DNA from 3 places in the Geobacter sp. genome. Region 1 is predicted to be linked to each of the others. Evidence: riboswitches for the same ligand, from Rfam matches in the RefSeq annotation. Region 1 holds a riboswitch; each other region holds the start of a gene.
What was found. A riboswitch is a leader RNA that binds a small molecule or an ion and turns the genes downstream of it on or off. The one in region 1 is predicted to bind molybdenum cofactor.

Region 1 (10,388 bases):
TTCTCCAGGCTTTCATTGGTAATGACCGCTATGATCCTGTTCCCGCCCGGCAAGGCAAGTTCAACCTCGGAATTTATGGCTCCCCGTTTAATTCCGGCTACGGTGCCCGGAAAACAGTTTCTGGCACTGATCTTCATATGCTGCCTCCCTGCTGCTTGATTTCACTCCTATTATTGAAGTATGCAGCAGTTTCTGAAGACGTCAAGCACGAGAAATCCAGGCAAATCGTAGCGTCAGAGAAAATCAGATCACTACCTCTTCTACCTCCATATCAAGCAGGTTTATGGCGAGTTTGCGCCCTTTTCCCTGCCTTCCCACGCCAAGAAGAACCTTGCAGGTTTCCGCTACCTCCAGGCTGGCGATCACCGCCGGAGTAAACGAGGGATTGCCGAGCTTTTTCTCGATCCCCGTCCCCCCTTCACGGCCCGCGTAGAGCTGTTGCAGCGTTCTTTCTCCGGGCAGTTGGGTAAATACCTGGCCGTACCAGCCGCCAATGGCGCCATGCACGAAGGGTATACCCATTTCGCCGCAGACCTCAGCCAGTTCCAGGCGGACCGTAACCGAATCCAATGCATCAACCGCAACGTGAGAATCCCGGAGAAGTTCCGACCCGTTTCCCCTGGTGAATGTTTCCCTGAGCGGAATCAGGGTGACCGCCGGATTAATCTGCGCAATCCGCGCCGCAGCCGCCTCGACCTTGACTTGGCCCAGCTGGCCGGGACTGGAGAGGAGCTGACGGTTCAGATTGTGTTCGACGAAGATGTCGGGATCGATGGCGACAATCGTCCCGACGCCCAGGCGGGCCAGTTCCTCGATGATGTACCCCCCCAGCCCGCCGCAGCCGATGACGGCAACCCGGCTCCGGAAGAGGCGGAGCTGCTGCCCGGTCGTGAGCATCTCGCGGTTGCGCTGGTAACGGGCCGGCAGGAGTCCGAGCTCCAGGATCGCCCCTTCGGCCTCGGCAAGGGTGAGAGTGAAACGCTCAGTCATTTCCACCTGGCATCGCCACGGCACCAGATCCCCCTCTGCGTGTTGCCGTATATACTCTTCGAGGGATTGCATCTCATCCCCCCCCCAGAAGAGGGAAGAGGGCCAGGGTGTCCCCTTCGGCAAGCCGGTGGTCGAGCTTCACATGGCGGCTGTTGACCATCATGATCCCCACTTCATTTTCGGGGAGGCTCAGTTCCCTGACCACGTCGGCGACCGTGGTCCCTTCCGGGTAATCGCGCGATTCGATGCTGAAGCGACCGATACGAAAGGTTGCAAACAGTTTGACGGTTACGTTCATGTCTGTCACCTGAAGTTGACCGTGAGGCGCACGGTCCCGCCCGTGCAGAAGGGATTTGTTGCCCGAAGGAGTCCGGAGCCCACCGGCGTGCCGTTGAGAACGGCACTGTCGCACGCTTCCCAGAAGGTTTCGTCACGATCCCGAAAAAAGGCGGTTACCTCTTCGCAGCTCATCAGCAGGCCGCGTTTCAGAAACTCGGGTCCCAGTTCGGGAAGGAGGATGTTGAAGAGCTTGACCCGCACCGTGCCGATCCGGTCGGTGGCGCCGGTGGCGGTTTCCTGATGGGTCATGCTGCTGCGCATTGCGGCCAGGTGCCCGCCACGCCGCATGGTTGCCCCGACCAGTCCGGGCATGGCGCCCGAAAGGGCTACGGTTGCACCATCCCTGACTATGGCTGAGTTAACGTTGTCGGTTGCTTTTGAGTCAAGGAAGATGGTGGTGATCCGCGAGGCCACATACTCGGGCGCAATTCCCCACTGACGGCAGAGGAGGCGTTCGAGTGTGCATCCCACGTGGGCCGTGACGAGAAATCCCCGCTGGAGGAGTGGAAAGAACTCACTGGCCAGGGCGGGGGGAAGCGTGAGGGTGAGGCGAGTGAGAGGAGCTTCCATGGTCAGGCCTTCTCCCTTCGACGGATTAATATCACGTGGGGGCGGAACTGCCGCTCCGCCCCCACATGCTTCCTACCAGTTGAATACGTCGTCCAGTTCCTCATCCTTCATCATGAAGGTCTGGTTGTGGGGTGCGACCGGCTCGGTGTAGAAGAAGCGCGGCAGCCGATCGTGCTGCTTGCTGAAGCCGGCCCGGGTGTTGAAGTCCCGCTCGGCTGAGAGGACTTTTTTGCCGAGGGCTACCACGTCATCGCCGGTCATGGTGATGCCGTGGAACGAGCCGAGCATGTCGAGGAGCGCCTGGAAGGTCTCCGGCTGGTCCATGATGGCAAAGGCGATGAAGAGGCACATGCCGGTGGAGTCGATGGCGGCGGTGGCGATCTGCAGATTGCGCGACAGCTCGATCTGCCCCTCGGTCTTTAACGGATCCACGTCGCCGCCCACCTTGAGGATGTTGGTGGCAATGGCGTAGCCCGCGGTGTGATCGGCACCCTGGGTGCTCGTGGCATAGGTGACGCCGATCCCCTGGATGGGGCGGGGGTCGTAGGCGGGGAGCGCCTGGTCCTTGACCACCGGCACCCGCTCCACGCCGAACACCTTGCCGGTTACGGCGGCGCCGCTGCCGAGGATGCGCCCCAGCGGTGTCCCCTTGCCGACCTCCTCCATGAGCCGGATGGCCCCCTCGCGGTCACCGAACTGAATGACTCCCGCATCCATGGCCACCCCGATGGTGACCCCCATCTCGATGGTGTCGACGCCGATATTGTCGTCCATGAAGTCGAGGCGGGCGATGGTGTCCAGGTCGTCGATGCCGCAGTGCCCGCCATGGGACCAGACCGTCTCGTATTCAGGCTGCTTGGTGAGGTAGTGGCCGTCCTTGTCGTTATAGATGCCGGAACACTGAATTACGCAGCCCCGGTGGCAGCCGTGGGTGGCGGTACCGCCCCGCTTCACTTCCAGTTCCGCCTGGGCCTCGCCGCTGATGTTGGCGGCGCCGGCGTATTGCCCTGTTTTGAAGTTGTAAGTGGGGTAGCCCCCCGCCTCGTTGAGGACGTTGGTCAGCACGTTGGTGCCGTAGGCCGGGAGCCCCTCGCCGGTGACCGGGTGCTTGCGCAGCCCCTCCACGAACTTCCGGTTGGCGTCCCGGTACTTCTCGGGATCCTTCGGCGGGCGCATCTTCATCCCCGCGTCGTCAAGGATGATCGCCTTGACCCGCTTGGCGCCCATGACCGCCCCAACGCCGCCGCGGCCGCAGTGGCGGGTCGGACGGAGCTCAGGGTCGGTGCAGGCGATGGAAGCCGCCAGGAGCTTTCTCTCACCGGCGGTGCCGATGGACATGTAGGCGACCTTGTCCCCATACTCCTTCCGCAGTTTCTCGATGACAGGGTAGTTGTCCAGCTCCTTCAGGCTGTTGTCGACGATGACCTGGATGCCGTCCTTGTTGATGAGGATCTTGTAGAGGTCGTCACCCTCGGGCTTCCCTTCGAGGATGACCGCGGCGTAGCCGAGCCGCGCCAGCACCTGGGCGGCCTGGCCCCCGGCGTTGGACTCCTTGATGGTGCCGGTGAGGGGGCTCTTGCACCCCACCGACAGCCGGCCGGTCATGGAGCCGGTGGTGCCGCTCAGCATGCCGGGAGCGATCACCAGCTTGTTCTCTGCCCCCAGCGGATGGCAGAGGGGGTGCACTTCCTTGGCAACGACCAGCGATGTCATCGCCCGCCCGCCGAGCCCGGCATACTCGCCGAGCCCTTCCACTGTTACCGTGGGGCCACCCGCTGCTCCCATGTTGATCCGAGCAATCTTGTCCATGCGTTTACTCCTTTCCCTTTTCCTGGATTGTGTGGTCTTCAGCCACGATAATTCTCCTTTCCAAAGGGAGGCTTTGCCGTTTCCGGCAAAACCCAGTGGCCTGACACCATGGGACAACCATCATCCCCGCAGGAAGGCAGGCTCGGAGAAAGTGTACTATGTATCTTTTCTAGCCGGCCGCTTCCATCTGCCGGAGAATCACCACCCGGTAGGAAGCGAAACACCGTCTGCTCAGGCATCCCCAGAAGACCCCGGCCCCGTAGGCGACCTGCTCCAACAGGTAGATGCCGGTGAAGCGAATGAATGACAGCCGCGGCTTCTTGATCCCGTGATCCACCTTTGCCGCGCACCCCAGAACACCGATGGCCACCAGGCCGAAGAGCGGGAAGAACAGGGAGAGGGCCAGGAGGGGGATGGCGTAGTAGCGAATCAGGTGGTAGCTGAGATAGTAGACGAGGCTCCCCAGGGCTCGCAGCCGGCCGGACACCAGGGCAGGAAGCCCGACGGGCAGCTTCCGGCGGGCGAACCGCACCCGCACGACCGTTGCGTCCACCGCCAGGACCCCCGCGGCCATGAGGAGTGTCCACCCCCCGGTGAACGGAGCCATGACGCAGAGGGCAAGGAGCAGGGCCAGGAGCGGCGGAACGACCATCCGCTTGCGGCGGTGGGGATGGAGGATCTGGAGCATCCCCTCGGAGGTGCCGTAATCGAAGCGGCGGGACATGAACGAGCGAAGCGTGCTCCGGTGCTCGTGCAGGACCCTTCCCGCCGGCAGGTAGGCGATGGTCCACCCCTCGTCCCGCAGACGCCAGGTCAGGTCCACGTCTTCGCCCACGTGCATGGTGTCGTCGAAGCCGTCCACGCTGCGGAACGTGAGGCGGCGAACCAGGAGGTTGCAGCTCGGCAGGTAGAAGGTGTCGTCTCCGCCGCTTCCCGTGCGCTCCCGGGAGCCGAGGGAGAGGCTGGACATGACCGCCTCGTAGCGGTCCACGGTCGATTCGGTGCACATGCCGTCCACCAGTCCCCCCACGGCCGCCGTCCGATGATCGTCGAAGGCCGGAATCAGCTCCGCGAGCCACTCCCTGGAGGCGGTGCAGTCGGAATCGATGAAGGCGAGGATATCACCCCGGGCGGCCGCCGCCCCCACATTGCGGGCCGCCGCCGGTCCCCGGCCCGTACCCCCCGACGAGACCACCCGGGCTCCGGCCTGCCGCGCCACCTCTGCAGAGTCGTCGCTGCTCCCGTCGTCCACCACAATTATCTGGAGCTTCTCCCGGGGATAGGTGAGGGTGGCGAGTGAAGCAAGGCAGCGTTTGAGCTCCTCCGCCCGGTCCTTGACGGGGATGACTACACTGACGGTGGGAAGCGCCGACGGTTGTTCCGGTGCATTCCGGAGCCGCTCCATGAAGCCCTTTGCCGCCAGGTGCTCGAGGACGTCGGCCTCGGCGGCGGTCGCGGCGGACAGGGGACCCTCCATCCCGCGCCTGACGAGTTCCGTCAGGGAACGGTTCAGGCGAAGGACGCAGAGGGGAGTCTTTGTTACGAGAAAGTTTTCACCCCCCCGTTCCATCAGTTCCACATGCCGCGACAGGCGATAGATCATGACGCTGCCTCCGGTGCGATTCCCTCTTCGCGAAAAATCCTCAAAAGCTCCGTGGTCGTTTCATCAGCCGAGAGAAGATGTGTTTTCCCCTCACGGGCCTTGATGCCGCCCGAGAGAAGGGAGATTATCCGCTCGAAGGCGGGGAGCTGCGGGTCCGGGGTCACGAGCCGCACCGGGTCGGGGCGGGGCGTGCCGAACTCCGCCGTCGTGAGATAGGCTCCGGTTGCGCCGACCTCCCAGAAGGGGAGCCCCAGGTCAGCCAGTTCCCACTCCTCGATGGGAGCGGTCAGGGATCGGGTGATTGCCTCGATGGAGGGGTAGCGGGGTGTCTGCCCCTCGTCGAAGAGCACCGTGCAGGGGAACGGTGCTGCGACTTTCTGCCGGGCACCCCGGTCCCCCTTGCGCAGGGCCTCTACTCCCTGCGGCTTCAGGGTTAGCGCAACGGCTGCGGTGATGCAGGGGGCGCCGGTGGCGGCGGCGGCCAGGGCCGGCACCGGGTCGTCGCCACGGTCCGCCAGACGGTTGCCGGTGAAGAGGAGGGTAGGGGAGAGGATACCAACGATCCGGGCCAGGATACGGGCGTCGGCCACCGCATCGCCCCCCTCCAGGCCATGGTCCCAGAACCGGATCCCCCGGTCCGCACCCAGGGAGAAGGCGAGGCGGAGTGTGTCGTCGAGACGCTCGGGACCCATTGCCAGCACTGTCACGGCGCCTCCGAGGCTGTCCTTGAGCCGGAGAGCCTCTTCCAGGGCAACGAGGTCGGCCTGGTTGGGGACACGCCGAAGGCCCCGGTCGCTGATGCCGGCGCCCCGCGTCGTTACGCGGGCGGGAGGGCGGGGGTCGTTGACCTCCCGGAGGAGGACGAGGATGTGAAGGTTTTTGTAGGGCATATCTGAAATCTCCTACCTAGTTATCGCGCGATCATCACGTCATCCGGTACGCCACCCCGAACCCTCCCCGGGGATAACGCCAGCGGGTGAAGGCATTGCGGTGGCAGACCACGTAGCAGGTGCCGCATTCAAGACAGCCGTCATGGACGAAGGTCATCTTCTTATCCTCCTCCGACCAGGTGTAGCAGCGGGCCGGACAGGAGTTGGTGCAGCCGCGGTTGTCGCAACCCACGCAGACCTGGGGATCGAGGACGATGTGGGGTTCCCGGTCGATGGTGAAGCTGGTGAAGTCGAAAATCTCATCGATGTTCATAGTGCTCTCCATGCGCTGAAGGCGTCGGCCGCCAGGTTCTTGAGCCCCACCTTCTCCTTTGCCGTCTTCAGGAACAGCTTGGACAGGTTCTCCTTGGGGGTGCCTTCGATGCGGTAGATGTACTCCATCATGCCGCAGACCAATTCCGGGTACTCGTTGTAGATGCGGTCGTTGTGGAGCATGTGGGGAGCCTTCCGGTAGAGCTTCAGGTCCTTGATGACGTAGCTGTCATTCATGAGCTGCCGGTACACCTCGAGCCCCCGCCGGCTGAAATCACCCGCCTGGTGGGCGGCGATGACCGCCTGGCCGGCGAGGACACCCGAATGGGAGGCCAGGTTGATCCCCTCCAGGTTGAGGCCGGTGGCGTTGCAGAGGGCCGCCGCGTCGCCGGCAACGAGGATGCCGTCGCCCACCAGTTCGGGGATCATGTTGTATCCGCCCTCGGGAATCACGTGGGCCGAGTACTCCTGCAGTTTTCCCCCCCCCACCATCTTGGCCACCTGTGGCTGCTCCATGAAGGCGTTCAGCAGATCGTAGGGGGTCTTGCCGCTGGTCCGCAGGCTCGCCAGGTGAAACACGAGGCCGACGGAGAGGGAGTCGTAGTTGGTGTAGAGGAAACCTCCACCCCTGACCCCCTCGGTGCAGCCGACGAACTCGTTGGCGAAACCCTGGTCCCGCACCAGGCCGAACCGGTCGTCGATGAGCTCTCTCGGCATGTCGATGAGCGCCTTGACCCCCACCGCCATCTGGGCCGGGTCGAAGGTTGGCTGCCGGAGCCCCGCCTTCTTGGCGGTGAAGGAAAGGACGCCGTCGGCGGCCACCACCACCGGTGCGGTCAGTTCGCCCTTCCGGTCGAGGATGGTAACGCCGGCCACCTTGCCGTTGCGGACCACGACGTCATCCACCGTGGCCCGGGTGATGAGGGTGGCGCCGGCCTTGACCGCCTCGTCAGCGAGCCAGCGGTCGAAACTGGGGCGGAAGATGGTGTAGCCGTTATAGGGGGGGCGGTCGAAGCTGCCTGCTTCAATGGTCGTCGAGAAGCTGGAGTCGCCGGTCATGAAGGTGACGCCCTTCTTGACGATGTGGCGCTCCAGGGGGGCCCGCTCCCAGAAGTCGGGGAACACCTCTTCCAGGGAGGGGAGCCGGTGGAGCACTCCGCCGAACATGTTCTTCTCGCCGGGGAACGTCCCCCGCTCCAGCAGGGCCACCTTCATGCCTGCCCGCGCCATGGTCAGGGCGGCGGACGAGCCGGCGGGGCCGGCCCCGACAACTATCGCATCATAGGATGTACTCATTGCGCACCTCCGACGGCCGCTTTAACCCGCTCCAGGAGGGACGGCAGCACTTCCTTCAGGTCAGCCACGAACCCCTCGTCGGAGTTGGCGAAAATGGGGGCCTTGGCGTCGCTGTTGATCGAAATGATCCGGCGGGAGTCCTTGATCCCTCCCACATGGTGCATGGAGCCGGAAATGCCGAGGGCCAGGTAGACACGGGGGGTAACGGTGCGGCCGGTCTGCCCCACCATCCGCTCGAAGCCGGTCCAGCCCAGGTCGTAGACCGGCCTGGTCACGCCGAAGGATACGTTCAGCAGGCGGCAGAGCTCCTTGAGCTGGTCGAAGGTGGCCTGATCGCACCCCTTGCCGGCGCTGAAGATCACCTCCGCCTCGGTCAGATCGACGGTCTGGGGGTCGGGCGGTATCCGTTCGGTAACCGTTGCGGCGGCATCGGTCGGGAGGGCGAGGGGATGCCAGACCGTCAGAGCCGGCGTGCTGGGGCGGACCGTCGGCATGAGCACCTGGCTCAGGGAGCGGACCGGGACGGTGATGACCAGGGGGCGGGAGCCATCCCACTCTTTCGTTTCCGCAACCCGCCCGCCCAGGGCCTGCCGGGAGAGTCTCACCCCGTCCCCTTGCCGGCGCGCGGTGACCACTTCGGTGAGGATGGCGGCATTGAGGGTGGCGGCGATCATGGGAGCAAGGGTCGCCCCCAGGTCGTTGTGGGGGAGCACGATGATCTTTGCCGTGGTCTCCGTAGCAAGCTGGCCCAGAAGCCTGCCGAGATGCGCAGGGGTGTCGAGCGCATTGTCTCCTCCGGCTACACAGGTGATTGCCGGCACGCCGTAGGCGGCAAAGGCGGCCAGATGCTCACCCGCGGGTTCGAGGAGGGTGGCGGTCCCCCAGGGGGCGTCGAGGAAACCGGCCAGGCGCGATCCGTAGGAGAGGAGCCCCCGGCCGGTTTCGTCCAGTTCGCCGCCGGGCAGATCGACAAAAACGAGGATCTTTCCGTTGCCGCTCATCAGATCTCCCTCCCGAGCCGATGACCTTCCCAGATGGCCATGTCCACCTTGCGGGGGGCCACGCAGTCGCCAATCCGGTACAGCTCCTCCACCTTTCCCTTGAGGGCCATGTAGAGGGAGTCGTCCACCTTCTGCCCCATGGCCAGGACGATGGTATCGAAGGGGCCCCACTCGTCCCACTGGTTGGAGTAGACGTTGAACCCCTTCACGGTCTTGGCGCCGGTCTCGCCGCCGACCTCCATGACGGCGATGTCGGGGGTGAACGTTACACCCTTCTGCAGGAGCCGCTGCCGGGTCAGGTAGAGGTCCTGGGTCGGGCCGAGCTCCGCGCCCACAAAGAGGCTGGAGGTGATGACGTGGACCGACTTTCCCTGGATGGCCATGTATTCGGCGGTGGCGCTGGCCCGGTGGTGTCCGTCGTAGTCGATGAGGCAGACCTTGTCGCCCAGCTCCGCCTCGCCGTCCAGCACCTGCCAGACGTTGTACACCGAGGGGCCGTCGGCCCCCCCCACCGGGTGCTTCTTGGGGAGGCTCCCGGTGGCGATGATCACCACATCGGGCTTTTCCTCCAGGACCTTTTCCGCGTTCACCTCGACGCCGAGATTCACCTTCACCCCGGCCTTGGGCACCTGGTCCTTCTCATTGCGGATGATGACGCCGAATTCGTCGCGCCCCGTACCCTTCATGGCGGTCCGCACCTGCCCGCCGAGGGCCTCGTTGCGGTCGTAGAGGGTGACGCTGTGGCCACGACGTCCGGCCATCTTTGCGGCCCACATGCCGCCCGGGCCGCCGCCGACGACGGTCACCTTCTTCCTTACGTTGGCCTTGGTGAGGGTTCCCTCCCCCCACTCCTTCTCCCGGCCGATGGCCGGGTTCTGGACGCAGCCAAGGGTCTTGTTCATGCCGATCCGGCCGATGCACCCCTGGTTGCAGGCGATGCAGTACCGGATGTCGTCCATCCTCCCTTCCTGGGCCTTCTTGGGGAGGAAGGGGTCGCAGATGAGGCCCCGGCACATGCCGATCATGTCGGCCTGGCCGTTGGCAAGCACCTTTTCCGCCATGACCGGGTCGTTGATCCGGCCGGTGCAGAAGACCGGCAGCTTGATCCGTTCCCGGACGCCGGCGGCCAGGGGGATGGTGTAGCCGAGGGGGGTGTGCATGGAGCCTTCCACGAGATAGAGGTTGTAGAAGGTGGCGATGGAGAGGTCCATGAAATCGATGAGGCCGCTCGCCTCGAACCGGGCGCAGATCTCCTGGACCTGGCCCAGGTCGAGGCCGCCGGGGATCATCTCGTCGGCGCACATCCTGATGCCGAGGGTGAAGTCGTTCCCCACGGCTTTGCGGACGGCACTGATGAATCTGAGGGGGGCCCGCATCCGGTTCTCCAGGCTGCCGCCGTACTCGTCGGTGCGGAAGTTGGTCAGGGGCGAGAGGAACTGGCGGGCCAGGCTGGAGTGGCCGAACTGCAGCTCGATGCCGTCGAATCCCCCCTCCCGGACGTGGATGGCGCTCTTGACGAAGTAGTGGGCAACCTCTTCGATATCCTCCGGCTCCATCTCCTTCGGGGTTTCCCGGAAG
Region 2 (10,388 bases), on a different contig from region 1:
GTCGAAAATGGCATTGGAGAACATGCCCAGGGTGGGGTTGGTGGCTCCTTCGCCCACCTCCTTTACCCCCCACGGTCCGGTCGGCTCATAGCTGTCCACAACCTCCGACTGGATGGGGGGCATGTCCATGGCGGTAAGCATGCGGTAGTTGGCCAGTTCGGCGTTCTTGATCCTTCCCTTGTCGTCGAAGAGCACTTCCTCCCAGACCGATTCCCCCATCCCCATGTACAGGGCGCCATGGACCTGGCCGTGGAGCAGGCGCGGGTTGATGACCTTGCCGCAATCGTGCACGTCCCAGATGCCAACCACGGTGATTTCACCCGTTTCCTTGTCGATGGAAACTTCTCCCACCTGGGCGCCGAAACTGTAGGCGGGCGAGGTGCCGACCGCCGCTCCCTTGAAGCTCCCTCCCAGTTTTGGCGGCGTGTAGGCTCCCCTTCCCAGGAGCGGCCCCTTGAGGACAAAGTGTCTGCGCGCCACTTCCTGAAAGGTAACAGTCTTATCGGCGCGGGATTTGGAGAAGATCACACCGTCCTCGCAGTCCAGGTCATCGGCAGGGAGGGAAAGCATGGTCGACGCCATGTCGAGGAGTTGCTTCTTGACTTCCTCCCCCGCCTGTTTGACGGCGGCTCCGGACATGTAGGTCTGGCGGCTGGCGTAGGCGCCGAAATCCAGCGGCGTGATCTCCGTGTCGGCGGCAACGATCTTCATCTGCTCATAGCGGTATCCCATGGCCTCGGCCGCCATCTGGCAAAGAATGGTATCAGACCCCTGGCCGATGTCCACCGACCCGGTATAGAGGGTGGCTGCGGTGCCGTCCTCGTGGACCTTGATGAAGGCCGCCGCGTGGGGGAGGTCGGTGCGGTAGATGGGATAGCCGGCGCCGGTGACAAAGCTGCCGGTGGCGACGCCGATGCCGCGCCCATGGGGGAGGTTTTTCTTCTTTTCATCCCAGCCTGACATCTCCCTGGCCCGCTCCAGGCACTCGCGCATCTTGCAGGAGTTGACCTGGAAATCGTTGGGGGTGACGGTATCGGGACGGCGGGCGTTGCGGATGCGGATGTCCATGGGGTCGATCCCCAGATCGGCGGCCACGTTGTCCAGATGGCTCTCGAAGGCGTACTTGGGCTGGGGAGCGCCGTGTCCCCGCTGGGCGCCGCAGGCGGGGAGGTTGGTGTAGACCCGGAACATGTCGAACTGGTAGTTGTCGAACTCGTAGGTCATGGGGAGGAGCGCCCCGGCGTAGTAGGCGCTGGCGATCCCCAGGCTGGTGTAGGCGCCGCCGTCCATGATGAAGTTTGCCCTGGCGGCCAGGATCTTCCCGTCCTTGTCCACCCCGGTGGTGATCTCCATGTACTGGGCGTGCCGACCCCGGTTGTGGGCGAACATCTCGGCCCGGTCGTAGAAGGTACGCACCGGCCGGCCGGTCAGCTTCGCCAGCACTGCGCCGGCGAATTCCAGGCCGGTGGGCTCAAGCTTGCCGCCGAAGCCGCCCCCCAGGTAGGGCTTGATGATGCGCACGTCCCCCATGGGCATGCCGAATTCCCGGGCGATATAGTACTGGAAGTAGTGGGGGGACTGGGTGCTGGCATAAATGGTCAGTTTGTCCCCTTCCCACATGGAGATGGACGAGTGGGGCTCAATGGGGGTCTGGTAGGTGCGCTGCCCCACAAAGGTGTCGGTGCGCACATGGTGCGCCTCGGCCAGGGCCTTTTCCACATCGCCGAACTCCTGGTGAATTTCGGTATTGATGTTCCGTTCGTACTCCTCGTGGACCAGGGGCTGTCCTTCGTCCATGGCATGGCGGAAATCGAGCACCGCCGGCAGTTCTTCGTATTCCACCTTGATGAGCTTCAGGGCCTTGTAGCAGGTTTCCTCGTCCAGGCAGGCCACTGCCGCCACCTTGTCGCCCACGAAGCGCACCTTGTCGATGCAGAAGATGTTTTCGTCCCAGCGGGCCGGGCTCAGGCCATACTTCAGTTCCGGCACATCCTTGTGGGTGATGACTGCTTTCACCCCCGGCAGCTTCTCCGCCTCGGAGGTGTCGATGGAGATGATCCGGGCGTGGGCATGGGGGCTGGTGAGGATCTTGCCGAAGAGCATGTTGGGGAACTTGAGGTCCCCCGTATATTTTGCCGCTCCGGTTACCTTCTCCGGGCCGTCGATGCGGGGGACGCTGCGGCCGATGACTTTATGGTTATCGCTCATCTGGCTTCTCCTTAATGATCTTCTGGCGCTGTCCGCCCCTGGGAGGCGGCCAGGACAGCTTCAACGATATGCACGTAGCCGGTGCAACGGCAGAGATTGCCGGCAATGGCTTCCCGTACCTCCGGCTCGGTGGGGTGGGGGTTGCGGGTCAACAGCGCCTTGGCGGAGAGGACCATGCCGGGGGTGCAGTAGCCGCACTGCACGGCGGCGTGGTTGATCATGGATTCCTGGATGGCGTCCAGTTTCCCGTTGGCGGCTACCCCCTCAATGGTGGTGATCTCCCGGCCGTCGGCCTCCACGGCCAGCATCAGGCAGGAATCCACAGGCTTGCCGTCCAAAAGCACGGTGCATGAACCGCAGTCTCCCAGCTCGCACCCTTTCTTCGTGCCGGTGAGATCCAACTGGTCGCGCAGCACATTGGTCAGGATGGCGTTCCCCTTTACCAGGACGGTCTTTGAGTCGCCATTCACATTCAAGGTGATCAGGTAACGCTTCACCCCATCTTTGTCGGTTATCATTTGCAGCATCTCTTTCCTCCTCACACGTGGCCTTCGTCAATAGCCTTGCGCAGGGCCCGTTTCGTAAGCACCCCAACCAGATTCCTTCGGTATTCGGCGGAGCCGCGGATGCTGTCCCGCGGGCGGCTGGCGGCGGAAGCAAGGCTTCCGGCCTGTTCCAGCAGCTCGTCGCATACCTTTTTCCCTTTCAGGCAGTCCTCTGCCTCCCGGGCCCGCATGACCGTCGGCGAAGCGGAAGCCAGGACGATCCTGGCATCACGAATGGTATCGCCATCCATGGTGACAGCGACGGCAACGCCCACAACAGCCAGGGCTCCGGAACGGCGCAGGCCGAACTTCATATAGGTGCTACCGGTGGTTGGCTGGTCAGGTATGGTGATGTCGGCCAGCAGCTCGCCCGGAGCGATGACCGTCTCGGCCGAACCGTGGAAGAAATCCTCCAGGGGCATGGTCCGTTCCCCCTTGGTGGATACCAGGCGGATCGAGGCATTGAGGGCGATGAGGATCGGGGGGAGGTCGGCGGAAGGAACACCGTTGACGATGTTTCCCCCCACGGTCCCCATGTTGCAGATCTGGTTGGAGGCCATGGTGTGGGCGGCCATGGGGAGCGACAGGTAACGTTCCTGCAGAAGCTTTGAGGTGTAGATGGCATTGTGGCTCGTCAGCGCACCCATGATTATGCCGCGGCCCGGTTCATGACGGATGGTACGCAGGTCGTCCAGGTGTTTGAGTGAGACCAGGTGTTCCGGAGCCAGTTTACCCACCTTCATTTTGTGCAGGACATCGGTGCCGCCCGCCAGAACCGTGGCTTTCTCCCCCAGTTCCGCCAGGAGAGAGCAGGCCTCATTCAGGCTCTCGGGAGCATGATAGGCGAAATCGGGCATGTACATGGGTTACCTCCTGAATATCTCGTATGCAAACTAATTGCGGAAAATTTTTTTCTATTCCTTGAAATCCCGGAGAAAGCGCTTCAGGAGAAGCTTCTCCTCCAGCGAAAAGCTATTAAGCAGCTCGTCGTTGGTTTTCTCTATGGTCGTCGACATTTGGTCCCTGACCGACAGGGCCTTGTCGGTCAGGTAGACCCTCGCCACCCGGCCGTCCTGCGAATCGGTCTCGCGCCGCACCCAGCCGGCGGTCGCCATGCGGTCGAGAATGCCCGCCAGGGTAGCCGTATCCAGGGAGATGCGCCGGCCGATCTCGCCGGCGGAAAGTCCTTCCTCTTCCCACAGGACCTCCAGAAACAGACACTGCATGGGGGTGAGGCCGAATTCCTGAAGGTTTCCCTTCAGCGCCCCCTGTGCCCGCTGGTGGGCCTTGGCGAGCATAAATACTATGTTGTCCCGGAAGGAGACCATGCCCTTAATTCCTCTTGCATACAAGATACTTGCAAGACGGGGCGATGTCAAATGATAAAACATGGTTTTTATTTACCTGGGAGAAGTGGAATTTCTCTCGTCGTCCATCTTGTCGATCTCCGTGAACGCCGCCGCCTCTTGCGAGCCCTTCCTGAAATTCCGTATTGCCCCTCCCAGTGCAGAGCCGAGTTGGGGAAGTTTCGCCGGTCCGACCACGACCAGCATGATAACCAGGATAACGATGAGTTCAGGCATGCCGAATCCGAACATGTTTTGTCTCCTTGTTTGGTCTCCCGTACCGGCGAGAGTAAATAATCGTATTCTTTTGCTTTCGGTGATGCGTCTTATTGGCCGATCGCGCAGTCAGGGCTCGACAGCTCGACCTCTTCAAATTCCATAGTGAGAAGATTGATGCAAAGCTGACGGTTACGCAACGTATCGCCGGTTCCCATAAGGAGCTTGCAGACCTCGGCGGTCTGGATGCCGGCTATCACCGCCGGGGTGAAAGAAGGGTTGCCCATCTGCTGTTCCAATCCCTTGCCTTCCACCCAGCGGTCATACAGCAGTCGGATGGTTCGATCCCCGGGAAATTGGGTGGTGACTTGGCCGAACCAGCCTCCTATGGCCCCGTGCACCAGAGGGAGGCCCAATCCGTCGCAGCTGTCCGCCAGTGCCAGTCGCGTCGGGACCGAATCCAGGGCATCCACTACGACATCGACATCCTGGAAAAGCTCCACGGCGTTTTCCGTCCCATAGGCCGCCTGCACCGGAACCAGCGTCACCGCCGGGTTGATTTCCGCTATCCGTGCCGCCGCGGCCTCTACCTTGGCCTGCCCCAGTCGGGCGGGGGAGGAGAGGAGTTGACGGTTCAGGTTGTGCTCCTCGAAGAAGTCGGGGTCGATGGCGATGATGGTGCCAACTCCGAGCCGAGACAGTTCTTCGATAACGTAACCCCCCAGCCCGCCGCACCCCACCACCGCTACCCGTCCCCTGAACAGCTTTAGCTGCTGGCCCACGCTGATGGCCTGGCGGTTGCGCTGGTAGCGGGCGGGGAGAATGGCCAGGTCCAAGGCTGTTTCCTCGACCCGGGCAAGAGAGACCCGGAACCGCGCAGCGGCTTCGATCTGTGTTGCCCAGGAGATGAGGCCGTCCTTCGCCTCTCCGGCCAGGTACCGACGCAGCTCTTCCATCCTAACCTCCTGCCACCAGCGGGAAGAAGGCGAGGCTGTCCCCATCCCGCAGCTGCTGGTCCGGGGCCGCATGTCTCCCGTTCACCATGATCATGCTGATCTCCGTATCCGGTATCTGCAGTTCACGGATCACTTCGCCGATACTGGTACTGGGCGGGTAGTGCCTCGTTGCTGCCGCGAAGCGTCCGAAGCGGAATGTGGCGAACAGTTTTACCGTGACGTTCATGGCGCACCCCTTTCCGTCGTCAGGCTAAAAATTCCAGAACGCGTCGATTTCCTCGTCGGTGAAGTCCCACACGGCGTTGTGCGGTGCCAGCGGCTCCCTGAAAAAGTCGGGGAGACGATCATCCTTATTGGTGAAGCCGGCTGCCAGGTTGAAGGCCCGTTCCGTTTTCAGGGTGGTGACCCCCAGTTCTCCGAGCCAGTCCGGGGTAAGCTTGAGACCGAAGCAGGCGTTCAGCATGTCCATCAGAGCCGGGACGCAGGTGGGAATGTCCGCAGCGGGAAAGCCGATGAACAGGCAGAGGCCGAGGGAATCGAGCATGACGGTGGCGATCTGCAGGTGCCGGGAAAGTTCCACCTGGCCGTCCTTCTTCAGCGGATCGACGATGCCGCCGCCGACCCCCATGAGATTGGTGGCGACTGCATAGCCCATGGTATGGTCCGCTCCCATGGTGCTGGTGGCGTAGGTGATGCCGATACCCTTGATGGCGCGGGGATCGTAGGCGGGAATCGCCTGGTTCTTCACCACCGGTACCCGGGTCACCCCATAGGCCTTCCCCACATTGCCGGTACCGTTGCCGATGATTCGTCCCAGCGGGGTCCCTCGGCCGATCTCTTCCCGAAGTATCCGCAACACCCCTTCGCCGTCGCCAAACGGCAGTACGCCCGCCTCCATTGCCACCCCAATGGCCACCGATGTTTCGATGGAATCGATGCCGATGTCATCCATGATGTAATCGGCGGCGGCGATCTGGTCCAGGTCCCCCAGGCAGGCATTGGCTCCCAGGGTCTCGATGGTCTCGTATTCGAATCCTGAGGTGACGTACGTGCCGTTCTTGTCGTTATAAACCTGGGAGCATTGAATGATGCAGCCGGGCTGGCAGCCATGCCTCGGTTTCCCCCCCCGTTCGATGATCGTTTCGCGCATGGTCTCGCCGGAGATCTTTTCGTGGCCCTCATAGCGGCCATAGGTGAAGTTGCGGGTCGGAAGACCCCCCGCCTCGTTGACGATGTTGACCATCTCGGCCGTACCGAAAGTGGGGAGGCCCTGGCCGGTTCCGGGATGCTCCAGAATCGCCTTGGCAAAGGCCCGGGCGGCGGCGGTGAACGTCTCCTTGTCCACGGGCTTGATGCCGGGGGCGTCGCGGTCGTCGATGGAGATGAACTTGATCCTCTTCGACCCCATTACGGCACCGAGGCCGCCGCGGCCATGACTGCGCAGCTTGCTGTCCGAATCCTTGACCGAGATGTTGGCGGCAAGCAGCTTCATCTCCCCCGCGGGACCGATGGTGAGTACCCCCGTCTTCTTGCCGAGCCTTTTTTCCAGAGCTTCGACAACGGCAAAGTTTCCCTGGCCGATCAGTTCCGTCTCAACCGCTACGGACACCCCATCCTTGTTGACATGCAGGCTGTACCAGTTGTCTCCCGCAGGCAGCCCCTCGATGATGAGCGCCTTGATACCGAGGCGGCCGAACATCTGGGCGGCCAGTCCGCCGGCGTTGCTCTCCTTGATGGTGCCGGTCAGGGGACTTTTGGCACCGGCGGAAAAGCGCCCGCTGTTGGCGGCGGTTGTGCCGCTCAGCAGGCCGGGGGCAAAGACCAGCTTGTTGTCCGCCCCCAGCGGATGGCAGGTAGGTTTCACTTCTTTTGCAACGATGGTAGAGGTAAGGGCACGGCCGCCGAGGCAGGCCCATTCTTTGGGAACCGGCTCAGTGGTGGTGCTGAGGCTGGTCATGTCGACACGAAGGATCTTGTTCATGGTTCTTCTCCCTTTCAGTAGAAATTTCCCCTAGTCTCCTTTCCGAAAGGGGAGGTCACGCCGTTTCCAGCGTGACCCGCAGGCCTCGTGCCATGGGGGAGTTCCTTTAGGCAAGACGGCTCGGAGACTTTTTCCCGCCTGATGGTACTGTTGTAGCCGCTCCTGCTAGAACTCAAAAACCTTGCGCGGCTCCGCCGTCATGCTGTCGATGGATGCGTTGCCGTGCTCCAGATAGAAAACCTTGAAGATCGGGTTGTCCGGCGTCTGATAGATGCCTTTGAGCATGGGATAGTTGGCGAAGCACTTCTCCTTGCTCCTGATATCCTCGTCGAATGTGATCTCGCCGCTTATTCTCAGCCACCGCATATCGTCAGTGGTCCTCGTGAATTCGATGTACGGACATTCGGTCAGTTGCCGGTAAACATCTTTATTGCTGGCTGTACAAAAATAGAATCTGCCGTTCTCCTCAAACATGACGGCGAAGGGTCTGACTCTTGGTTTCCCGGCATCCACGGTTGCCAGGCTGCCGTAGCAGGGGATCGGCAGCATGTCGAGTACTTCTTTCATGTAACCCTCCGTCCTTAGTGGAACGACAACCCGCCGTCGTGGACGATCATCTGGCCCGTGATGAAGGCGCTGTCATCGGAGGAGAGGAACAGGGCCAGGCCGATGAGGTCCTCGGGCACCGCTTCCCTTTTCAGGCAACGGGCCTGGAGCTGCAGCTCTTCCAGGGGTGGCAGGTCCAGCTTCTTGTTCTTGTCGAAGTTGTTGCCGCCGTCGGAATGGGTGAAGCCGGGGGCTATGGTGTTGACATTGATCTTGTAGTCCCCCAGCTCCCGGGCCATGGAGCGGGTGAGGGCCATGATCGCACCCTTGGATGCAACGTAGTGGGGCATGCCGGGCACCCCTTCGTTGATGGAGGAGGAGCCGATGTTGATGATCTTGCCCCCCTTGGCCTTCATGTAGGGGAATACCGCCTTCATGCAGTTGAACTGGCCGAGGACGTTGATTTCCATGACCTTCATGAACTCCTGGGGTGTACATTCGGTAAACGGTTTCAGCACGATGCTGCCGAAGATGGCGGCATTGTTGAGCAGGATGTCGACGGAGCCGAACTTTTCAGCCGCGGCCTTGGCCATGGCGTCGCACTGCTCCTGGCTGCTGACGTCGGTTTTGATGTAAATGGCGTCACTGCCTGCCTTTTTCACTGCCTCCACTGCCTTCTCGCCGTCAAGGACATCGGCGATGACGATCTTTGCCCCTTCCTTGGCAAGGCCCACGGCGTATGCCGCGCCGATTCCCTGTGCCGCTCCGGTGATGATTGCAACTTTTCCGGTGAGTTTTCCCATGGCTAGTATCTCCTTTTTGGGTAATGTGCTAAATCCGCTGCAAAGTGTATTGACTGGTCATGCTGCCTTGTCCTGCCTGTAAATGGACAAGGCCTCTTCGTTTCTGAAATATCTCATGGCCGCATCGGCCAGGGCTTCCATCTCGTTCTCGCCTGGATTGAGGAGGACCGGGGCGATGAAGGAGATCTTCTTCTGCAGGCTTTTCAGAAGCACCTTGGAATAGGCCAGGCTGCCGGTGAGGGCGATGACGTCCACTTCCCCCTCAAGGACCGCTGCGCAGGCGCCGATCTCCTTGGCCACCTGGTAGATCATCGCTTCATAGACCTCCGCCGCCTTCTGGTCCCCGTCGGCGATCCTCTTCTCGATTTCAACGGCATCGGTCGTCCCCAGGTAGGCGAACAGGCCACCCCTTCCGGTCAGGAGCTTCAGGACCTCATTTTTTTCATATTCGCCGCTGAAGCAGAGCTTGACCAGATCGCCGGCCGGCAGGGATCCGGCCCGCTCCGGAGAGAAGGGGCCGTCGCCGTCAAGGGCATTATTGACATCGATGATCTTCCCCCTGCGGTGGGCTCCTACCGATATGCCCCCTCCGAGGTGGGCAACGATCAGGTTGATTTCGTCGTATTTCTTCCCCAGTTCGGCGGCCACCTTCCTGGCGGTGGCCTTCTGGTTGAGGGCGTGGAAGCTGCTCTGCCTGCTGATCTCGGGAATGCCGCTGTACCTGGCCGAGGTGCACAATTCGTCGGTCATGGGAGGATCGGCGGTGAGGACCGGGATATTGAACTGGTTGCCCAGGTCAAAGGCGACAAGTCCCCCCACATTGATGGGGTGGCCGCCATAGATACCGCTTTTCATGTCCTCGATCATTTTCGGGCAGATCCGGTAGATGCCGCCGGGAAGGGGCCTGACGTTACCACCCCGGCAGGCGATGGCGTCCATTTCGCCCATGGAGAGGTTGTTGTCGGCGAGAACCTGGAAGATTGCCTCCCTGCGGAAATCATACTGGTCCCAGATGGTGGGAAACTTCCTGAGTTCCGCGTCGTCATGCTTTACCGACTGATTGATGATCATCCTCCCTTCGGTAAAGACGCCGATTTTTGTCGAGGTGGAGCCGGGATTGATAATCAGTATTTTCTTGTCGTCCATCGTTTTTCCCTCCGGAAGAGTGCCGATCCCTGTGAACTTCCTAGAATGAATAAACCAGGTCGATCCAGAGCTGATTGGCTTCGATACGGTTTTCGGCGGACACCGGAAGCACATACTTGCCGATGAGGGCAAACTTGCCGCTTTGGTAGCGGGCTGCCGGCCCCATGGAAAACTCGAAATCCTTGGTGTCGGAACGCTTCTTGCCGCCGATTTCATCGTCTTCGAGCCCTTGCCAGATCCAGCCGGTAACGCCGAGCTTCAGGTCTTTCGTCACGGCATAGTTCACGTTGTAGTCCATGTGTATCGCCTGCCCCGTTTGATACCCCTTGAGACCCGTTCCTGGTTCCCTATAATCGCTGTTCTTGGTGTGATAGGAGTACATGAGCTTGGCGCTCACCTCCATGCCGTTCTGGAAAAGACCCGTTACTGCCACGACCGGTTCTATGACAAAGGCATTGTTGCCCGCGTTGATCGGCTTTTTGGAATCGAAGCTGCCGGTTGGGGTGATGATGTCCAATACCGTCAGCCAGTGCCAGGTCGGGGTGTGCCACGCCATGCCGACCCCGAAGTAAACATCGCCGAGACCACCATCATGCCCTTCCACGGTGACCGGGCCCCCTGGCGTATTCACCTTAACGTCA
Region 3 (10,388 bases), on a different contig from region 1:
GATAGACGGGGGGATAGCCTTCCGCGGCGAGCATGAGCGGCAGCAGGATTCTGCCGACCCTGCCGTTGCCGTCGATAAAGGGGTGAATCGTTTCGAATTGCGCATGGGCAATCGCCATCCGCATCACAAGGGACAGCACCATCTGCTCTTCTTCCCCTGGACTGTATGCCAGCAACCGTGCGAGGTCGTCCATGCACGCCGGCACGCGATCGGGAGGCGGCGGCACGAAGCGGGCCCGGTAAATGTTGCCCCCGCCGCCGATCCAGTTCTGTCTTTCCCGGAATTCGCCGGGTGTGCCGCCATGCTCCACGCCATCCATGAGGTATGCGTGAAGCTCTTTCACCAAGGCGTTGTCGAGCGCTGCGGGGCCGTTCTCCCTGACTTTCCGCAAGCCATATTCGAGGGCAACCACGTAATTGCGGGTGACCCGGACATCCGGGGGGAGTCCCTCGCCACTGCCGGTCGCCTCGTAGGTGAAGAGGTCGTTCACGCCGGCGTTGGTCCCTTCAATCTGGCTGCTCCGGACCGCTTCCCGCCGGTCCGCGGTTCGCGTGATGAGGTCGGGGTTCGGGAGCCGCGACGAAAGGCCCTTCAACAGTTCCAGGGCGTTCGATGCACGACGCAACTCGTCGCCCACTCCCTTCAGGTCGAGAAAGCGAGGCGTTGGCGGCGGAACAAGCGCAAGGGCCCCGGGGTAATCGACGCAGGGGACGAGCAGTTTCTGGCGTGCAGGGGAGAGGTCGCTCGTTTTCATGGCCAAAACCTTTACTAGCGGAAAATTTTGTTTAAGGTTACTGCTTTAATTTTAAATAAGCAAGAATGTTATTTATGTTTTTAACCAGTATATTTAATAATTTGGATGGTTGCTCAGCGTTATAAAACCGACCTGGAGCCCCTTGATCCTTACAGTTTAAGGCTCCACCGTTGTGGGACCTCACAAATTTTGCCAGATGGCCGGTGGTGAGAGGGCATAGGAGTGCAGGGGGGAGAGATAATCCGTCGCCACCATCAGACGACTGTCTTTTGCGCGAACAACTAACCGATGGGGAGAAACTAGGGGAGGTGAATGAGGTCGCACCCGCGACACTTTCCGTACCGCTGCGCCGGAAGAAATAAGTTTACAGTGAGGCAATGGGGGCACTGCCAGAAATCGAAGCTGGAGACTTCCCGGCCGGCAAGGGTGCTGAACAGCCAGCGATAGTAGGCATCCCAGTCGTACTTCGGAGGCTGCGCGGCTTTTTCAACCAATTGCTCCAACAACATGGGGAACCTCCTTGTATCGTCTGGCATTCAGTGTACACCATTACGGCAAAGAGAAAACCCCAATTCCCCCTATCAGATCCCCCTCTCTTGACGGGAGGGGGTCGGAGAATACCGGAAGGATCATTTCGCTACAAATCATGCCCCGTCCCTGACTCCGGTATATTTTAGTGCCGCGGACCGGATCACATCGAGCCGCTTTTGTTCCAGATCGTTGGCGAACACGTAGAACGCCTCGCGCATGATCTCGGAGGCACTCATCTTCTTTTTCTCCATGAGCCGCCGGACAGCTTCCAGCTGCTCGTCGGTGACCCGAACCGAAATGACCGTCGGTTTGGGATTCACGCCCACCGGTTTACCCATTGTTCCCCTCCTGAGTTTCTTCTATCCACCGATCCGTGACATGGCCACCGTGCCGTGATCCCCGTCTCCCTCCGCCAGAGCCCCTTGGCAAGTTCAATACCAAGGGAACCGCCGACGGCGGAAAACTGAACGGACCCCCGGTGACAATCTCGCGCGTGACAGGGCTCCGCGGGAGTTTGGCAAGCACGGGTGGAGAGGGATCGACGGTGAAGGAGAAGGGCACAACGATCCGTTCCAAAACATCACAACCGTTCCATAACGGAACAACCGTATGCACCATCACAGAACGGCGTTAAGGAAATCCGTATTCACAATCTGGTCTGCCCGTGCCGGTGACTGCCATTTATGTGTCGAAATTTCAGCATGTTATCAACACTCTCCCGTGACGCACCCCGATTGGTATACGACTTGCCATGGAGACAAACAGATGTTCTAGAAAATCGTATGCACAACCCGACCGACTGCTCCGGGGAGAAAATCACCAAGCGTGGCAAGACGCCACACACACCACAAGGAGGAAGTACACATGGCACTCGCAGATCAGACATTCGGATTTTTCATCCCTACCGTTACCCTCATGGGAGTCGGCTCCTCCAAGGAGACCGGCGCCCAGGTCAAGGCCCTCGGCGCGAAGAAGGCACTGCTGGTCACCGACAAGGGGATCTCGGCCATGGGTATGGCCGACCAGATCAAGCAGCAGGTGGAAGCTGCCGGCGTCGCCGTCGTCATCTTCGACGGCGCCGAGCCTAACCCCACCGACACCAATGTCCATGACGGCGTCAAGGTCTATCAGGAGAACGGCTGCGATGCCATCATCTCCCTGGGTGGCGGCAGCTCCCACGACTGCGCCAAGGGCGTAGGCCTCGTGATGGGCAACGGCGGCAACATCCGCGACTTCGAAGGGGTCAACAAGTCCACTAGGCCGATGCCCCCCTTCGTCGCCATCAACACCACCGCCGGCACCGCCTCCGAAATGACCCGCTTCTGCATCATCACCAACACCGACACCCACGTGAAGATGGCCATCGTCGACTGGCGCTGCACCCCGAACATCGCCATCAACGACCCGGTCCTGATGCTCGGCAAGCCGGCGCCGCTCACCGCCGCCACCGGCATGGACGCCCTCACCCACGCGGTGGAGGCCTACGTCTCCACCATCGCCACCCCCATCACCGACGCCTGCGCCCTTCAGGCCATCAAGCTGATCGCCGAGTACCTGAGCCCGGCCGTGGCCAATGGCGACAACCTGGAAGCCCGCGACAGGATGGCCTACGCCGAGTACCTGGCCGGCATGGCCTTCAACAACGCCAGCCTCGGCTACGTCCACTCCATGGCCCACCAGCTGGGCGGCTTCTACAACCTCCCCCACGGGGTCTGCAACGCCATCCTGCTGCCGGCGGTCTGCGAGTTCAACACCATCGCCTGCCCGAAGCGGTTCGCAGACATCGCCGTGGCCCTGGGCGAAGACATCTCCGGCCTTGCCCCCATGGACGCCGCAGCCAAGGCCATTGCCGCCATCCGCAAGCTCTCGGCAGCCATCGGCATCCCCGCCGGCCTCAGGGAGCTGAACGTCAAGGAAGAGGACCTCAAGGTCATGGCGGAAAACGCCAAGAAAGACGCCTGCCAGCTGACCAACCCGCGCAAGGCGACGCTGGACCAGGTCGTCGGCATCTTCAAGGCAGCGATGTAACGACGGGTTCCCTCCCCCGCTAGGGGGGAGGGGGCTTCTTGGACCTTTTGCAAGAGCCTCAATTGAAAGGGAGTAATCAGTTCATGGATAAGATAATTCGCGTAAACATGTCCGACCTGAGCACCAGGACCGAGGCGGTGCCCACCGCCTGGGCAGGGCTCGGCGGCCGCGGCCTGACTTCGACGATCGTTGCCGCGGAGGTCCCCCCCACCTGCCACCCCCTGGGCCCGAGCAACAAACTGGTCTTCGCCCCGGGGCTCCTGACCGGGACGCCGGCCGCCAACTCCGGCCGCCTCTCCGCCGGGGCCAAGAGCCCCCTGACCGGTACCATCAAGGAGAGCAACGCCGGCGGCACCGCGGCCCAGATGCTTGCCCGCCTTGGCATCAAGGCGCTGATCATCGAAGGGGTTCCCAAGGCCGATGCGTGGTACAACCTCCACGTCACCATGGACGGGGTCGCCATCAAGGAAGAAACCGAACTGCTAGGCAAGGGAAACTTCGCCGTCATCGAGGCCCTGGAAGCCCGCCTCGGCAAGAAGACCGGCATCCTCACCATCGGCCCGGCCGGCGAACTGAAAATGACCGCCGCCAACATCTCCGTCAAGGACCCGGACAGCAAGATCCGCAGCCACGGCCGCGGCGGCCTCGGCGCCGTCATGGGCTCCAAGAAGATCAAGTTCATCTCCATCAATGACGAGGGCGCACCCAAGGTGCCCATCGCCGATCCGGAGAAATTCAAGACCGCCGCCCGGGCATTCGCCAAGGCACTCCTCGACCACCCGGTGAGCGGCGAGGGACTTCCCACCTACGGCACCAACGTGCTGGTCAACATCCTCCACGAGGCCGGAGGTCTGCCGACCAAGAACTTCACCGTCGGCCAGTTCGACGGGCACGACAAGATCTCCGGCGAGACCATGCACGAAACCATCGTCAGCCGGGGCGGCAAACACAAGCACGGCTGCCACGCCGGTTGCATCATCCAGTGCTCCCAGGTCTACCACGACAAGGAGGGGAAATACGTCACCTCCGGCTTCGAGTACGAGACCATCTGGGGACTCGGCGCCAACTGCTGCATCGACGACCTGGACGACATCGCCGTTGCCGACAACCTCAAGGACGACATCGGCATCGACTCCATCGAGACTGCCGTCATGTTCGGCGTGGCCATGGAAGCAGGCATCCTGAAGTGGGGAGACAGCAAGGAGATGCTTCGCCTCCTCACCGAGGAGATCGGCAAGGGAACCCCCCTCGGCCGCATCCTTGGCGGCGGAGCAGGTTCCGTTGGCAAAGCCTACGGCGTCACCCGGGTACCGGTGGTGAAGAACCAGGGAATCCCGGCTTACGACCCCCGTTCGGTGAAGGGAATCGGCATCACCTACGCCACCAGCACCATGGGGGCTGACCATACCGCCGGCTACACCATCGCCACCAACATCCTCAACGTGGGCGGTTTTGTGGACCCGCTGAAAAAGGACGGCCAGGTGGAGCTTTCCCGCAACCTGCAGATCGCCACGGCGGCCGTGGATTCCACCGGCATGTGCATCTTCGTCGCCTTCCCGGCCCTGGACATCCCCGAGTGCCTGCCGGCCCTCATCGACATGATCAACGCCCGTTTCGGCATCAGCCTGACCGGCGATGACGTAACGAACCTGGGCAAGCATATTCTGAAGGTCGAGCGGCAGTTCAACATCGAGGCAGGGTTCACCAAGGAGCATGACCGCCTCCCCGAGTTTTTCAAGACCGAACCGGTGGCGCCCCACAACGCCGTCTGGGATTTCAGCGACGCGGAGATTGACGAATTCTGGAACTTCTAGCCGATGCTTCGCAAAGCGGAATACATATGAAATACGGGCGCGGGCACCATCAGTGTCCGCGCCCGCCGAGCACATCAGGCCGCCTGGCCGTCGGGGGAAATGCAATGGAGATCACCGTAAAACTGTTCGCCATGTTCCGGGTAGGGCGCTTTGCCGCGGTAACGAAAAGGTACGACCCGGGGGCCACCCCCGCAAACATCGCCAGTGAGTTGAAAATCCCGGAAAAGGAAGTCGGGATTGTGCTGGTCAACAGCCGGCACGCCACGCTGGATCACCGGCTGTTGGACGGTGACACCCTGTCCCTGTTCCCGCTCGTGGGCGGAGGATAGCGTTATGGAATTGCGCATGTTCCTGCAGAGGCACGCCCTGGGAGACGTCATTCCCTGGGCGGTTCAGACTGACGCGGCAGAGCGGTACGACCTCACCATCGGGGAGGCGGAGGAAACCATCCTCCAACTGGGGCTGATGCCCGCCCGCTACCAGCGCAATCGCCAGACCATCACCGTCGGCATGCAGCTGCGTCTCTTCCGGAGCAGAGTCGTGGTCATCGGGAGCGGCGGTCTCGGGGGGTATATCATAGAGGAACTGGCCCGGCTGGGTGTTGGACATCTGGTGGTCGTTGACCCCGACATCTTCGAGGAGCACAACCTGAACCGCCAGATACTCTCCTCCCCCGCCCACCTGGGGGCACCGAAGGTGGCGGTGGCGGCAGCACGGGTCAGAGAGATCAATCCGGCCGTGACCATCACGCCAATCCAGGACGCATTTTCAGCGACCAACGGCCGGAAGATGCTTGAAGGGGCCGATGCCGTGGTGGACGGGCTGGACAGCATAACCACCCGGCTGGAACTGGTGGAACTATGCCGGGAGATGGCAATCCCTGTGGTGCATGGCGCCATTGGCGGCTGGTACGGACAGGTGGCCACCCAACTCCCCGGCGAAGACATCTCGCCCTACATCTTCGGCCGATGGGCAGAGCCGAAAGGGGTTGAAACGCGGCTCGGCAACCCTTCCTTCACCCCTGCCGTAGTGGCCAGCCTCCAGGTGGCCGAGACCTGCAAGGTCCTCCTCGGCGAGGGAGAATCCCTGCGTCAGCGGATGCTCTTCGTGAACCTCCTCGACATGGAGTTCGAGGAAGTGCGGATCGAGCCCCCCCTGGCGGCGGTCGGAGAGTAGCGGAGACCCGCTCCGCCATAAGGAAAAAGTTGACAGGTCGGCCTGTTGCATGCGAGATTACTGAAAATTCGACACCCTCTCCGAGCCGCAGCGCCTACCAGGTCCAGACCTCACGGCGCCCGGCCAACGGGTTCCGCTGGAAACGGCGGCGCCTCCCTTTTGAAAAGGAGATCCCCGGTTGCCATGCGTCCCAGGGCCTCTTTCCATTCAGGAAGGGGGCCTTTTTCGTTGTATCCGCCGACAGGACGAGGAGCCATTTCATGGTCGTCATCACCGATACCCCCATCGACCCGTCAACGACATACGGGCTCATCTCGAACAAGACCGCCGGTTCGGTTGTCCTGCACTACGCCGTGGTGAAGAAGGACGGCGGATCAGGCGCACCGACGGACTCCATCGAATACCGGTTCGAGGAAGGTGCCGAGGAAGAGCTTGACGCCATCGTCGCCGAGCTCCTTCTGAAGTGGAAGCTGGAGGATGTACTCCTGGTCCGAAGGGAGGGGTGCCTGCACGTCGGCGATATCATCTCGCTGGTGGCCGCCAGCTCCCCCAACAGCGAGGACGCCTTTGCCGCCTGCCGCCACGGCATTGCCCGCTTGAAGAAAATGACCACCGTCTGCAAACGGGAACGCCTCGCGGAATAGGAACTGGCACTAACAATTTGAAATCGGTCATCATGGGGCATGCCCCGTTGCAATTCAATCTGAAGGAGGCAATCATGGACGGAAGGACCATTGCAGCAGCACTTCTTTTCACCGGCGCGATGGCGGCTCAGGGAGTGGAAGCCAAGACCCTTGAGGATGTTTTGAAGGAAAAGGGGGTGATCACCGAGGAGGACTACAAGGAGGTGACGAAGAGCAAGCCGGTGAACTTCAAGGTCGGCAACGGTATCAGCCTGACCTCGCCGGATGAGAAATTTCAACTTAACATCGGTGGTCAGATCCAGACCCGGTATAGTTATCTGGACAAGGATAACGACAACGATAGCAGCTCAGGCAGCGCACAGAACACCAGCAGGTTCGAGATAAAAAGGGCCAAGCTTCTGCTGGGGGGCTATGCCTTTACCAAGGACGTGACCTACAAGCTGGACATGAACTTCATCAATATCAGCAGCGGCACGACAAAAAATGGGGGGCTGCTCGAGTCGGTCTGGCTCAATTATCGCCTTATGGACGAGGTGCAGTTCCGGTTCGGGCAGAACAAGGTCCAGTTCGGCCGGCAGTGGATCACGTCCACCGCCAACAACCAGTTCGTGGACAGTTCCCCGGTAACGACGGCGTTTGCGCCCGGATACGACACGGGAATCGAAATACACGGCAAGGTCGCCAAAGGTCTCTTCGCCTATAGCCTCGGAGGATATGGCGGTGTGGGCCAGAATACTTTCCGGTCGACCAGCGACAACGCCTTCAACGTACGTCTTGCGCTCAACCCTCTTGGAGAGATGGCGTATTCCGAGGCCGATCTGGAGAACAGCGAAAAACCGCTTCTTTCCATCGGCGCCAACTATTATTTCAATACCCTCAGCGGCACCACAGGTAGCGGCACGAGTGGCCTGGAATCCAACAACGTAAACTTCGCCAAAACCATAAGCAGCTCCGACCCGCTTTCCGCGCCGGGCTGGTTCGGAATGGGCAACTCCTCAGGGGTCATAACGACAGCAGCACAACGAATCAATAATGTGAAAGAATCTGTTGACTTCCATACCGCGGGCTTCGATGCAGCCTTCAAGTGGCATGGCCTGTCGCTCCAGGGTGAATACATGTTCGGTCAGGCCGACGGGTCGAAGAGCAATAACACCGTTCGCGCCCATGGCTATTATGCCCAGGCCGGTTACTTCGTGATCCCGAAACACCTGGAACTTGCGGCCCGCTACTCCTATATCGATCCGAACCGGGACGTGAGCAACGACCTCTGGGTTGAGACTACCGGGGCAGTGTCCTGGTATTTCATTGGTCACAACCTGAAGGTGCAGGCCGACTTCAGCAACATTCACCGTCAGGGCCGGATCTCCTCCAACGATCCTCCTGCCACCGCCAGTACGGTTGACGACAAATTGGTGCGGCTGCAGGCCCAGCTTTTCTTCTAAAGGTTTCGCCGGCTCAAAGGCATCAGTACGGATGCCTTTGAGACCTGCTGGCACGGGATCAGCCGGCTGAAAAAACGGCGACTACAAAAAGAGGTAAATATTCAAATAGCCTCGGTTTATGGTATAGTTACTAACTTCTCACAGGAGGTTTACGATGAACATTCTCACCAGGCTTTTGTTTACTGTCACCACTCTCGTCATGCTTTGCAGCGCGTCATACGCCGAGGAGCGCCTCAAGATGTCCACCACCACCTCCACCCAGGACTCGGGGCTCCTGAAGGTGCTCCTCCCTCCCTTCGAGAAGAAGAACAACTGCAAGGTCGACGTGATCGCCGTCGGCACCGGCCAGGCACTGAAGCTGGGCGAGGCCGGCGACGTGGACGTGGTCTTCGTCCACGCCCGCAAACTGGAGGACAAGTTCGTGGCCGACGGCTTCGGCGTGAACCGCAAAGACGTCATGTACAACGATTTCGTCATCATCGGCCCGAAAAACGACCCGGCCGGCGTAGCCCGCGCGAAAAGCGCCGCCGAGGCCCTGAAGCTGATCGCCGCAAAGCAGGCCACCTTCGTCTCCCGCGGCGACAAGTCCGGCACCCACACCAAGGAACTGGAACTCTGGAAGAGCGCCGGCGTAGAGCCCAAGGGGAACTGGTACGTGGAGGCGGGCCAGGGGATGGGACCGGTCATCACCATGGCCACCGAGCGTCAGGGATACACCCTGGCTGACCGCGGGACCTACAACGCATTCAAGGGGCAGAAGACCGATCTCACCATCGTCTTCCAGGGGGAGAAGGGGCTTTTTAACCCCTACGGGATCATCGTCGTGAACCCGAAGAAATTCCCCCATGTGAAGTTTGATCTGGCCATGAAGCTGGTCGACTTCGTCACCGGCGCCGAGGGGCAGAAGATCATCGCCGACTACAAGGCCCACGGCGAGCCGGTCTTCTTCATCTACAAGAAATAGGGAGAGTGGGTGGAATTCCTCGCCGAAACCTTCCGCACAGCCCTTGCGCTGATCCTCTCCCTTGACGGCGAGGTGGTCACGGCGGTGGTAACGTCCATCAGTGTCGCCCTCTGGTCGATCCTCTTCGCCACCCTGGCCGGCGTCCCGGCCGGGGTGGCCGTGGGGATCACCGAGTTTCCCGGCAAGCGCCTGGTCATCACCATTCTCAACACCCTCATGGCCCTGCCGACCGTGGTGGTAGGCCTGGCGGTCTACGGCATCATCAGCCGCCAGGGACCGATGGGGGAGTTGGGCCTCCTCTTCACCCCCAAGGCGATGATCATCGGCCAGACCATCCTGGCCATCCCCATCGTGGCCAATTTCACCCTCAGCACGGTCAAAGGGGCCGACCCCCGGATCATTCCGACGGCCCTCACCCTCGGGGCCGGGCCTTTTCAGAGCATTCTCCAGCTGACCAGGGAGCTTCGCTTCGGTATCATGGCCGCGGTCATTGCCGGGTTTGGTCGGGTCATTGCCGAAGTCGGGGTTGCCATGATGCTCGGCGGCAACATCCGGGGCTACACCCGCACCATGACCACCGCCATCGCCATGGAGACCGGCAAAGGAGAGTTCGCCCTGGGATTGGCCCTGGGGATCATCCTGATGGCGGTGGCGCTTCTGGTGAATCTCTTTCTGAACATCCTCCAGCAGAGGTAATGCTCCGTGAACGCCCTCTACCTACTCATCGGCATCCGCCAATCCCACGGGGAACGCACAGTCCTCGCCATCGATGACCTTGCGCTCTTCCCGGGAAAACTCTACACTCTCACTGGGGCCAACGGCTCGGGGAAGACAACTCTGCTGACCCTCCTTGCCCTGCTCGCCCCCCCTACCGCCGGCGAGCTCAGGTACGAGGGGGAGCCGGTCCAATGGACCAACGCCGCGCTGCTCCCCCTGCGCCGGCAGGTGACGCTGCTCCACCAGTCCCCCTACCTTTTCGATGGCAGCGTCTTCGCCAACGTCGCCTTCGGGCTGAAGCTGCGCGGGATACGAGGG

Region 2: it holds a riboswitch for molybdenum cofactor, as region 1 does, so the genes downstream of both, RCH91_RS15500 (aldehyde ferredoxin oxidoreductase C-terminal domain-containing protein) here and RCH91_RS20190 (aldehyde ferredoxin oxidoreductase C-terminal domain-containing protein) in region 1, are expected to answer to the same signal.
Region 3: it holds a riboswitch for molybdenum cofactor, as region 1 does, so the genes downstream of both, RCH91_RS04195 (molybdenum cofactor biosynthesis protein MoaE) here and RCH91_RS20190 (aldehyde ferredoxin oxidoreductase C-terminal domain-containing protein) in region 1, are expected to answer to the same signal.

What each region holds. Positions count from the first base shown of each region.
Region 1 is NZ_JAUQXO010000087.1:6,173-16,560, reverse strand. Features, by position in the region: gene RCH91_RS20210 (molybdopterin-binding protein) at 1-137, opposite strand, end outside; gene RCH91_RS20205 (HesA/MoeB/ThiF family protein) at 244-1,062, opposite strand; gene RCH91_RS20200 (MoaD/ThiS family protein) at 1,064-1,288, opposite strand; gene RCH91_RS20195 (hypothetical protein) at 1,294-1,899, opposite strand; gene RCH91_RS20190 (aldehyde ferredoxin oxidoreductase C-terminal domain-containing protein) at 1,972-3,708, opposite strand; molybdenum cofactor riboswitch at 3,746-3,868, opposite strand; gene mftF (mycofactocin biosynthesis glycosyltransferase MftF) at 3,878-5,311, opposite strand; gene RCH91_RS20180 (electron transfer flavoprotein subunit beta) at 5,308-6,201, opposite strand; gene RCH91_RS20175 (ferredoxin family protein) at 6,236-6,514, opposite strand; gene RCH91_RS20170 (FAD-dependent oxidoreductase) at 6,511-7,809, opposite strand; gene RCH91_RS20165 (electron transfer flavoprotein subunit alpha/FixB family protein) at 7,806-8,810, opposite strand; gene RCH91_RS20160 (mycofactocin system FadH/OYE family oxidoreductase 2) at 8,810-10,388, opposite strand, start outside.
Region 2 is NZ_JAUQXO010000065.1:69,839-80,226, forward strand. Features, by position in the region: gene hcrA (4-hydroxybenzoyl-CoA reductase subunit alpha) at 1-2,208, opposite strand, end outside; gene RCH91_RS15470 ((2Fe-2S)-binding protein) at 2,220-2,735, opposite strand; gene RCH91_RS15475 (xanthine dehydrogenase family protein subunit M) at 2,747-3,616, opposite strand; gene RCH91_RS15480 (MarR family winged helix-turn-helix transcriptional regulator) at 3,668-4,081, opposite strand; gene tatA (twin-arginine translocase TatA/TatE family subunit) at 4,154-4,351, opposite strand; gene RCH91_RS15490 (HesA/MoeB/ThiF family protein) at 4,426-5,271, opposite strand; gene RCH91_RS15495 (MoaD/ThiS family protein) at 5,273-5,497, opposite strand; gene RCH91_RS15500 (aldehyde ferredoxin oxidoreductase C-terminal domain-containing protein) at 5,522-7,252, opposite strand; molybdenum cofactor riboswitch at 7,272-7,390, opposite strand; gene RCH91_RS15505 (pyridoxamine 5'-phosphate oxidase family protein) at 7,418-7,819, opposite strand; gene RCH91_RS15510 (SDR family NAD(P)-dependent oxidoreductase) at 7,834-8,601, opposite strand; gene buk (butyrate kinase) at 8,659-9,747, opposite strand; gene RCH91_RS15520 (transporter) at 9,788-10,388, opposite strand, start outside.
Region 3 is NZ_JAUQXO010000019.1:5,680-16,067, forward strand. Features, by position in the region: gene RCH91_RS04160 (Fic family protein) at 1-754, opposite strand, end outside; gene RCH91_RS04165 (hypothetical protein) at 1,054-1,263, opposite strand; gene RCH91_RS04170 (ribbon-helix-helix protein, CopG family) at 1,399-1,623, opposite strand; gene RCH91_RS04175 (iron-containing alcohol dehydrogenase) at 2,150-3,313, shown strand; gene RCH91_RS04180 (aldehyde ferredoxin oxidoreductase family protein) at 3,397-5,127, shown strand; gene RCH91_RS04185 (MoaD/ThiS family protein) at 5,232-5,456, shown strand; gene RCH91_RS04190 (HesA/MoeB/ThiF family protein) at 5,461-6,303, shown strand; molybdenum cofactor riboswitch at 6,370-6,488, shown strand; gene RCH91_RS04195 (molybdenum cofactor biosynthesis protein MoaE) at 6,564-6,947, shown strand; gene RCH91_RS04200 (porin) at 7,022-8,389, shown strand; gene RCH91_RS04205 (substrate-binding domain-containing protein) at 8,544-9,353, shown strand; gene RCH91_RS04210 (ABC transporter permease) at 9,363-10,049, shown strand; gene RCH91_RS04215 (ATP-binding cassette domain-containing protein) at 10,056-10,388, shown strand, end outside.